One region of the Sphingobium aromaticiconvertens genome, then DNA from elsewhere that is predicted to be linked to it. Evidence: riboswitches for the same ligand, from Rfam matches in the RefSeq annotation. Region 1 holds a riboswitch; each other region holds the start of a gene.

Region 1 (3,270 bases):
GCCGGGTCTTCCAGCATATTGAGCAGATGGAACAGGGCCGTGGGCGCATTGCCGATTGCCACCACCGCTCCAGCGAGATGCGGACGCCAATGTTCCAGCGCCGCCGCCGACCGTGTGTTAGCCATCGCCCGCGCCCGTTCGGGCACGTCGGGATCGTGCAGCGTGCAGATGATGGCATTGTCGGCAGACAGCCGGGCGCGCGTGATCCCCTCGCTCACCATCCGCGCATCGCACAGGATCGGCGCGCCATTCGCCATGGCCGCCCCCGCCGCCGTCGCGAAGTCCGGCGAGAAGCGGATATGGGCGGCGAGGCCCACCAGCCCGGCGGCGTGGATCATGCGGACCGCTATCCGCTCTTCATCCGCGGTGAAGCGCGCCAGATCGGCCTCCGCCCGGATCGTCGCAAAGGATTGGCGGTAGATTGCCGCGCCATCGGTTTCGTAGATATGCGGCATCAATCGGCTCCGAAATGGGCAAGCAGTTGGTCCGTTCGCAGGCTTGCCCGGATAGGCGGATCACCGGCACGGGCGTCGAACGCCAGATCGAACAGGCCATCGCATCCGGTGAGGGTGACATTGGCAGGACCGACACGGGCGCAGCCCTTCGCGCAGCCCGACATATGCAGACGGCCCGCGATATGCGGGGCAAGGCGCATGGCCAGGGCGCGGGTTTCCACCGTCGCCTGCGGACAGGCTGGCGCGCCGGGACAAGCGTCGACACGCAGGGCTGGATCGGCGGCGTCCGTCACGAAGCCCTGGGCATCGACCGACGATGCGCCTTCCAGCAACAGGGTGCGCCATGGCGTGACACGCGCAGCCTCTGCCCCGCTATCCGTCATTAGCGCCGCAAGGGCGGATGCCTCCATGCTGCCAAAGGGAACGCCATAGACGCAGCCCAGTGCATGACACCCCGGCAGTATCGCCGGGCGGGTGGGCGCCGGACGAACATGCCCCTGCGCCCATGCGGGCAAGGGTATGGCGTGACGGGACATCCTGCCCGCCTCCGCGCCGCCGGTTTCCACGAACCAGTGCGCCAGCGCAACCATTGCGTCCGCAGCCTCGTTCACCGCGACCGGCACGCCTAACTCCCGCCCATCTGCGCGCAGGATCAGGCCTCTGCTCTCGCCCCGTTCGATCCGAAAATCCGCCGGATCAGCACCCAATATCGGGGCCGTGCCAGCATCGACGGCAAACCCGACCTTCGCAGGCAATTCGGGCAGGGCAGCCAGCCGTGCCATCAATCCGTTGGCGACCTGCGCGCTGTCATCACCCCGCCGCCAGTCCGGTGCGATCAGGATAGTGCGCCGCGCCTCCATCATGGGATCGGCACCCACCAGATCAAGGTCGACGAGCCTGTCCAGCAAGGCGGACATGGCGCTGTCGCGCAAGCCCCGGATTTGCAGGTTGGCACGGTTGGTGACATCGATCAGGCCATTGCCAAAACGCGCAGCCACTTCGCACAGGCCCACCACCTGTTCGCCCGTCATCCGCGCCAATCGCGGCCTGACGCGCACCAGCAGGCCGTCGCCCGCCATCATAGGACGCCAGGCGGTCGGGCACCATCCGCTGACGGCATAACCGCTCACGCGCGGCGATCCTGACGGACGAGCGCCGCGCCTGGCTCACGGGTCATGAAGCGCTTCGACGCGACGCGCATTGTCCACTCCACCCCACGCCGAGCAACGAAAACCGGGGCTTGCCGACACCATGTCGGTCGATGCGCGAGACGGGCGGGCGCAAGACAAAAGCGCCCGTCATTACGCACCGATGCAGCCCCAGCCGCAAAGGATCGTCGCTCACGCGGAGTACCGAGCCGTGACCATCCCCTGGACCAAGGCAAGAGCGACCGGTGCGCTGGCAGGTCTCCTGGCTCGCGGGTCAAAGCAGGATGCACGGCCTTCCCGAACATGAAGTCCAGTGGCTGGCCCCCTCGAAAGGAGCCTTGTGCATCGCACTCACCGCTTACAGTTGCAGGGACAGCTGCGGATTTGGGGTCGCCCCCGCACCGCATTCCCATTCAAGCCCCATCGGGGCACCAGCGCGATCAATACGGACTGGTACGAAGCCAGCCTGCAACGTCGCCTAGAGCAAAAAATTCAGTATGCCAATTGCCCAACTGTTCGAGGAGACGTCAGACCGGCAGGATGAACTCAATCGGTGCGGTGAATTCAATGCGCTCACCGCCGATGTCGCGGGGCGCCTTGGGGAAAGGCGAGGCGCGCTGCATCATCGCGGCGGCCTCTTCATCCAGCGACGTCCGCCCGGAACTTGCGATGACATTGCCTTCCAGCAAAAGTCCGGCACGGTCGATCACGAAACGCACCCGCACCACACCTTCCTCGCGCCGCATACGCGCGCGGCGGGGATAGAGTTTATGAGCGTACAACCACGACCGTACTCGTGCGGCATAGCTATGGCTGGTGCCAGCAGGAGCGTTCACGTCCAGCCCATCTGCCGTTCCCCGCCGCACGGGTGGCGCGGGCGGTGCGGATACCGCCACGGCGGCAGAGGGAATATTTGCCGTTGCCGCCTGCTGGACGGGCGCCGTCGCCTGCAACCGGGGCGCAGTAAAGGGCAGCGCGACCGGCACAGGTACACGCACGGGAACAGTCGGAGCCGGGGGCGCATCCTGCGCTGCTTGCGCGGGTGGCGCAGGCGGCTGTTGCACCGCCGCCTTCGCTTCCTCGGCGCCCTCCTCCGCGCCCTTGAGCACCGCCAGCGACATCACCGTCAGCGATGGCTCGTCCGCCCTTTCCACCTTGCGCCCCATGCCAAGGTTCAGCAGCGCTGCGATCAACAGCGCATTCACCAGCAGCGAAGCCACCGCCGGAAGGCCGATGCGGAAAGAATGCCGTCCCCCAGCCATGGCGTCAGAAAGTGTTCGCCACGGTGAACTTGAACGTCTGCCCTTCCGCCGCGAGCGAGGACAGATGGCGGCGATATTGCCTGTCGAAGATATTGTCTGCTGCGATCCGGAACTCGAACCCCTCCGCCGGGCCGCTACGCGGTTTGAACGAGAGGAATATGTTTTGGACACTATAGCCCGTCGTAGCGATACCAGATCCGGCGGAGGAGAAGGGACCGGTCGTGACCTTGTCCTGCCGCTCGGCAAATTCGCCGGTCCAGCCACCCGACAGGCCGGTGTCCGCGTCGGCATAGCCCAGCGTCAGGCGATAATCGTTCGCCGGGATGGTATTGAGATAATTGCCCGTCGCCCGGTCCTTGCCGTCGATGAAGGAGGCATTGCCGCGCGCGAAGAACCCGCCGACGC
Region 2 (3,270 bases), 1.4 Mb from region 1:
ATTTTGAGGCAGCGTGGAGGCCGCGTCGAGCGTTGGGTCGGGTTCGCGCCCGTCGGCGATGGCTGCGAAGGCGATGCCCTTTTCCCGCGCGACACGGGCGATCTCATCCACGCCATAGGGCCAGTAGCTCTTGCCGCCCAGCAGCACGACGCACACGAAACGGGCGTTGGCGATTACCTTTTGGACATAGAGGTCGACCGAATAGGGGTGTTTGAGCTGGAGCAGGTTGGCGAGCCGGATGGTCGGCGCGTCTTTGTCCAGCGTTGCTACCGCCTTGGCGAAGCAGGCAAGTTCGCTGTCCGCCACGGTGAGAAAGACGATATCCCCCGGCGACTGGGCGAGGTCGATCGCCTCGTCACCATTGGAGATCGTTCCCGGCGTGGCGGCCAGCAAATGCATCAGGCGGGGACGGTGCCCAATGCCGCGCCAAGCGCGGCGTCGATCGCGGGCTGGTCCAGACCCTTCTGGCCGATCACCACCAACTGCGATGCGCGCGCTTCGCCGGGTGCCCAGGCGCGGTCGAAATAATGCTGGATACGGGGACCAACAGCCTGAATGACAAGGCGTGCGGGGCGGCCTTCGACGGCGACGAAGCCCTTGATACGCAATATGTCATGCTGTTCGATCAGCTTCGTCATCGCCGCCAGCAAGGCGTCGACCTCCCCGAGTTCGCCGCCCTGAACCACGAAGCTGTCAAAGTCGTCATGGTCGTGATCCGGGTCGGCATCATGATGGGATGGGCGGGTGTCCAGATCGTCTTCCGCCCCCGCGAACAGGCCGAGCAATATCTTGGCGTCAACCGCGCCCTGCACAGCGCGCACGATCTTTACGCCGCTGCGGGTGTCGCCGGCTATGTCGCCTTCTATCCGGGTCAGGCTATCGGCATCGACCAGATCGGACTTGTTGAGGATGACGAGGTCGGCGCAGGCCAGTTGGTCTTCGTACAGTTCCTCCAGCGGGCTGTCATGGTCGAGCGCGGGATCGGCGGCGCGGGCGAGCGCCAGTGCGGCTTCGTCCGTGGCAAAGCGACCATTGGCCACCGCGTCGGCGTCGATCAGGGCGATCACGCCGTCCACCGTCGCGCGGGTGCGGATGTCGGGCCATTGGAAGGCCTTCACCAGCGGCTTGGGCAGAGCCAGCCCCGACGTCTCGATGATGATATGGTCGGGCGGGCTGGGCCGGTCGAGCAATGTCAGCATCGTCGGCAGGAAATCGTCGGCGACCGTGCAGCAGATGCAGCCATTGGCCAGCTCGACGATATTATCCTCCGGGCAGGCTTCGTCATTGCAGCCGCGCAACAACGCGCCATCGACGCCGACATCGCCAAACTCGTTGACGATCAATGCCAGCCTGCGACCATTGGCATTTTGCAACAGATGCCGGATCAGCGTGGTCTTGCCCGCGCCCAGAAATCCCGTGATGACCGTTGTGGGAACCTTGCTCATACGCCTTTTCCTTCGTCGACTACGGGCAAGCGAACGACGTCGGGCGTGCGAGCGCGCACCCGACGCGGCGCCGTGCCGCATGGGTTTCGTCGCTCAGACGGAGAAAGACCGTGCCGTGACCATCCCCTGGATCAAGGCAAGAGCGACCGGTGCGCTGGCAGGTCTCCTGGCTTGCGGGTCAAAGCGCGATCCATGGCCTTCCCAGGCCTCGCAGGATTTAGCGTCCGGCCCAGTGGCTGTCGGCCACCGCATGGGTGATCGACGATATGCATCTTGCTCACCGCTCACAGTTGCAGGGACAGCCGCGGATTTGGGCGGCTCTCACCACCCGCACCGCATTCCCGTTTCAAGCCCTTGCGGGCACCGGCGCGATCATGTCCGCCCGAGGCCTTGCGGCGCCCAGCGGACGCGGTTTGGTAGAGTGAGAGAGCGGGCAGGTCAATGCAACAAGCAGGGCCGCGATAAGCGCCGGGCCAGCGAGCGTTCAGCGAACGCTATCATGTCAGCCCGATGCTGACCTTTGCGCCCGACCCGGCGACCAGCTTCACTTTAGTCGCCGCCTATCAGCATGCCCCCAGCGGCGGCGGCTATTCGGGCGTGCCCTATCGCGGATCGGTAGTGGAAAGCTCCATCGGCCGGTTGCCACGCACCATCAACACCGGCGATCCGGGCTATGAACGCTATAATCACAAGGCGAAGTCGATTGCGGGCTTTTTCCGCCACGATTTCGATGAGCATCTGACCGTCCGGTCGAACATCCGCTACCAGAATAGCAAGCTGTCATACCGCCAACTCTATATCGCGGGTTTCGCGACGACGGGGATCGGCGCGAACCGTAACAGCGATTATTCCACGATCATTCGGGGCGGTGGCGGCGCGGACGAGGATTTCGACACGCTGACGCTGGACAATAGCTTGAATGCCAAGTTCGCCACGGGCTTCATCCAGCATAACCTGCTGGTAGGGGTCGATTATCAGCGGATCACCGGTGAGAATGTTCAGCAGTTCAATACCGGCCAGACCACCAACCCCCTGACCAGCATTCCCAACCTCAACCTGCTGAACCCCGTCTATCGCGGGGTGTTGCCCAGTTTCGACCTGACGCAACTGTCGAGCGCTTACACCAACACCTATGGCAAGCGCGACCAGACGGGCGTGTATATCCAGGATCAGATCAGCATCGGGCGGCTGCAACTGATCGCCAGTGGCCGTCGGGACTGGTATGACCAGACGACGCTGAACCTCAATCCCGCGACTGCCGCTGCGCGTGCCGCGCCAGTGACGCGCCTGTCGCAAAAGGCGTTCACCATGCGTCTGGGCGCGCTCTATGCGTTCGAATCCGGGGTTTCGCCCTATTTCAGCTATGCTGAATCCTTCGAGCCGCAATCGGGTCTGGTCTATGTGTCCAGCACCGAAAACAGGCCTGCCACGCCCGTGACCGGTCGGCAATATGAAGGCGGCCTCAAATATCAGCCCGCAGGCACCAATGCCATTTTCACTGTGTCGGCCTATGATTTGCGACGTCAGAATACTTTGGTGGGCCATCCACAGGCTGGGACGGTTGGTATCCCTTCGACCGCGCAGATCCAGATTGGCGAGGTGCGGGTACGCGGCGTAGAGCTGGAAGGGCGTGGGGAGATTGTGCCCGGCTTCGATGTCGTCGCGGCGGCCAGCTATACCGACTCGATCATCACGCAGGGTACTCAGGCCGTCGCGCCGACCGCCACCAACAGCGGTACACCCACGACAACGGATACGCGTTCGCTGGGCACGCCCAAATGGGCCGCCTCCAGCTTCCTGTCCTATGATTTCGGCAAGAGCGGCA
Region 3 (3,270 bases), 1.4 Mb from region 1:
TGACCTGGCTGCTGGGTTCGATCGAGAACCGGTCCTTTCAGCATGTCCTGATCGCCCTGCCCTGCATCGCCATCGGCATCGCGCTGCTGTTGTTCGATGGCCATGCGCTTGATGCGCTCACGCTGGGTGAGGATGGCGCGCGGGCGCTGGGCGTCGATTTGCGGATCACGCGGCTACGCCTGCTGCTGGGCGTCGCCATCGGAGTGGGAGGCGCGGTCGCCGTGTCGGGCGCGATCGGTTTCGTCGGCCTGATCGTACCCCATCTGATCCGCCCGCTCACCGACCGCGCGCCATCGTCGATCCTTCTGCCCTCGGCACTGGCGGGCGCATCGCTCCTTGCGCTGGCGGACATAGGCGTGCGCCTGATCCCGTCGACCAACGAACTGAAACTTGGCGTGATGACGGCGTTTCTGGGCGTCCCGGTCTTCCTCTTCCACCTCATGCGGGAGCGGCGGATATGGTGACGATCCAACTGGATTCGGTCAGCGTCAGCCTTGGCCGCCGCCAGGTCGTGCGCGACGTCAGCGCCGCGCTGGAGCCGGGCAGGCTCGTCGGCATTATCGGCCCGAACGGCGCGGGCAAATCCAGCCTGTTGCGCGTGATGCTGGGCCTGATCCCGGCCAGCAGCGGCAATGCTCTGATCGATAGCAAGCCAGTCGCGCAGATGGCCCGCGCCGCCGTGGCGCGCAAGGTCGCCTATCTTCCACAGGGGCAGACGCTGCATTGGCCGCTCAGCGTCGAACGGCTGGTCGCGCTGGGACGACTGCCGCATCTGGCGCCCATGTCGTCGCTGGCGTCAGACGATCTGGCCGCTGTCGATCGGGCGCTCGATCGCGCGGATGTCACCAATCTGCGCTACCGCATTGCCACCGACCTTTCGGGCGGCGAGCGCGCAAGGGCATTGCTGGCCCGCGCGCTGGCGGTCGAAGCGCCCGCTCTGGTCGTGGACGAACCGCTGGCCTCGCTCGATCCGGGCCATCAGATCGATGTTATGGCCCTGTTGCGGCGGCAGGCGGATGCGGGTGCGCTGGTGGTCGCGGTCCTCCATGACCTGACGATGGCCGCGCGCTATTGCGACCGGCTGCTGCTGATGCATGGCGGTTCGCTTGTCGCCGACGGCGCGCCGATGGAGGTACTGACCGCCGAGCGGCTGCGATCGGTCTATGGCATCGACGCCCTCATCGATACATCTGGCGCCGCGCCCATGATCGTCCCGATGGACAGATTGCCCGATTGACAGATTGATTGACGCGCAATGAAGCGCTGAGTAAGCGTCGGCCCGCGACAGGTTCCCCTGAAAATGGGGATGAAAATGGGAACGGGGTTCAAAACCCCGGCTGCCCCTGCAACTGTGAGCGGCGAGCCATCGACCACAGGCCATTGGGATTGTCACAATCCTGAGAAGGCGGTTCGAACAGGTGTTGACCCGCAAGCCAGGAGACCTGCCCGTCGCGGTCGTCTTTCGTGCGGACAGGGGATTCCGGGCGAACGGGGGTAAACCCGACAGGCGACATGTCAGGGCCGCTTATGCGCGGGCCATGTCGTGCGTCGGCATGTCTCGTGAACGTGGCCCGTTGTCATGGGTGCCCGTTTGATGTTGCCGTACATTATTATTTCTCCCTTCCTGCCGACACCAATGCGCGCGTCGAAGGCATGATGAAGTTCAAGCCGGTCGAAGATGGTCCCGCCATCGTTGCGTGCAACACCTGTCGCCATTCGGGCGAGGCACGCGAAAATGACAGCGGGACGCGGGGCGGCGCCCAACTGGTTGCTGCGCTTCGGACGGTCAAGGCGTCGGACCCGCGCTATGACGGCGTTACGGTACAGGAAATGCCATGCCTGTTCGCCTGCACCGAATTTTGCACCGTCCATCTGCGCGCGCCCGCCAAGGTCGGTTATGTGCTGGGCCGCTTCACGCCTGACAAAGAGGCCGCCCGCGCCATTCTCGACTATGCCGTCCATTATGCGGCGAGCGAGCATGGCCGCGTTCCGTTTGCACATTGGCCGCAGGGCGTGAAGGGCCATTTCATCACCCGCACGCCACCCCAGGGCTTTGTGGTCGAGGAATGAGCGGCTTTCCCACAATTGCGGCGTTCGAGGCTGCGCTGATTGACCTCCCCAAAGTAGATGCCACCGCACAGGAGGCCGCACGGGCGCGACAGGCCCAACTCACCAAGCCACTTGGCTCGCTGGGACGGCTAGAGGACATTGCGCTGTTCCTGGCCGGGTGGCAGGACCGCGAGCGTCCCGTGTTGAACAGCATGCGCGCCGCCATCTTTGCGGGCAATCATGGCGTGACGATCCATGGCGTCAGCGCCTTCCCGGCGGACGTCACCGCGCAGATGGTCCGCAATTTCGAAGCGGGCGGCGCCGCGATCAACGCCCTCGCCAAAGCGGTCGATCTTGACCTGAAGATTGTGGCGCTGGACCTTGATCGGCCCACGGCGGACTTCACCTGCCAACCCGCCATGACGGAAGCGGAGTGCCTGACCGCGCTGTCGGCGGGCGCGGATGTCGTGGAACCCGGACTCGACCTGCTGGTCGTGGGCGAAATGGGAATCGGCAATTCGACCGCCGCCGCCGCACTGTGCATGCGGTCCTTCGGTGGATCTGCCGCTGACTGGGTCGGCCCCGGCACCGGTATCGATAGCCAGGGCATCGCGCGAAAAGTGGTCGTGGTGGAACAAGCCATCGCCTTTCATGCCGACGCGCCCATGACGCCGTTTGAAACGCTGCGGCGGCTTGGCGGACGAGAGATTGTCGCCATCGCCGGCGCAATCGTGACAGCACGGCAGCGGCGCATCCCTGTGGTTCTTGATGGATTCATCAGTTGCGCGGCGCTGGCGCCGATCGCTACAGCCTGCCCGGCCATCACCGATCATTGCATCGCGGGGCATCGTTCGGCCGAGCCGGGCCACGGCCGCCTGCTGGATCGGCTGGGCCTTGCGCCCCTGCTCGCACTCGACATGCGGCTGGGTGAGGGCAGCGGCGCGGCAGTCGCCGTCGCGGTGATCCGATCGGCGCTGGCCGCGCATGAAGGCATGGCCACCTTTGCCGAAGCGGGCATTTCCGGAGCGTCATGACCGGATTCCTGCTCCATCTCCTGCGTCACGGCGCGCCTGAAATCACCGGGCGCATGCTGGGGCGGACCGATTGCAGGCCGACGCAGGAAGGCATCGCCGCCTGCGTCGCGCAGGCCAAGGGGCTGGACATCGACATCCATATATCGTCCGACCTCGCCCGTGCGCGACAACCGGGCGAGGCACTGGC

Evidence for each region. A riboswitch is a leader RNA that binds a small molecule or an ion and turns the genes downstream of it on or off. The one in region 1 is predicted to bind cobalamin.
Region 2: linked by a shared signal. The riboswitch ahead of cobW (cobalamin biosynthesis protein CobW) and the one ahead of WFR25_RS09950 (cobalamin biosynthesis protein CobG) in region 1 are both predicted to bind cobalamin.
Region 3: linked by a shared signal. The riboswitch ahead of WFR25_RS03370 (DUF1636 domain-containing protein) and the one ahead of WFR25_RS09950 (cobalamin biosynthesis protein CobG) in region 1 are both predicted to bind cobalamin.

Annotation. Positions count from the first base shown of each region.
Region 1 covers NZ_JBANRJ010000001.1:2,079,267-2,082,536, reverse strand. The annotation lists gene WFR25_RS09955 (precorrin-8X methylmutase) at 1-455, opposite strand, end outside; gene WFR25_RS09950 (cobalamin biosynthesis protein CobG) at 455-1,585, opposite strand; cobalamin riboswitch at 1,839-2,054, opposite strand; gene WFR25_RS09945 (energy transducer TonB) at 2,131-2,865, opposite strand; gene WFR25_RS09940 (TonB-dependent receptor domain-containing protein) at 2,870-3,270, opposite strand, start outside.
Region 2 covers NZ_JBANRJ010000001.1:668,950-672,219, forward strand. The annotation lists gene cobN (cobaltochelatase subunit CobN) at 1-399, opposite strand, end outside; gene cobW (cobalamin biosynthesis protein CobW) at 399-1,445, opposite strand; cobalamin riboswitch at 1,585-1,828, opposite strand; gene WFR25_RS03410 (TonB-dependent siderophore receptor) at 1,956-3,270, shown strand, end outside.
Region 3 covers NZ_JBANRJ010000001.1:659,594-662,863, reverse strand. The annotation lists gene WFR25_RS03380 (FecCD family ABC transporter permease) at 1-464, shown strand, start outside; gene WFR25_RS03375 (ABC transporter ATP-binding protein) at 458-1,237, shown strand; cobalamin riboswitch at 1,270-1,464, shown strand; gene WFR25_RS03370 (DUF1636 domain-containing protein) at 1,654-2,070, shown strand; gene cobT (nicotinate-nucleotide--dimethylbenzimidazole phosphoribosyltransferase) at 2,067-3,083, shown strand; gene WFR25_RS03360 (histidine phosphatase family protein) at 3,080-3,270, shown strand, end outside.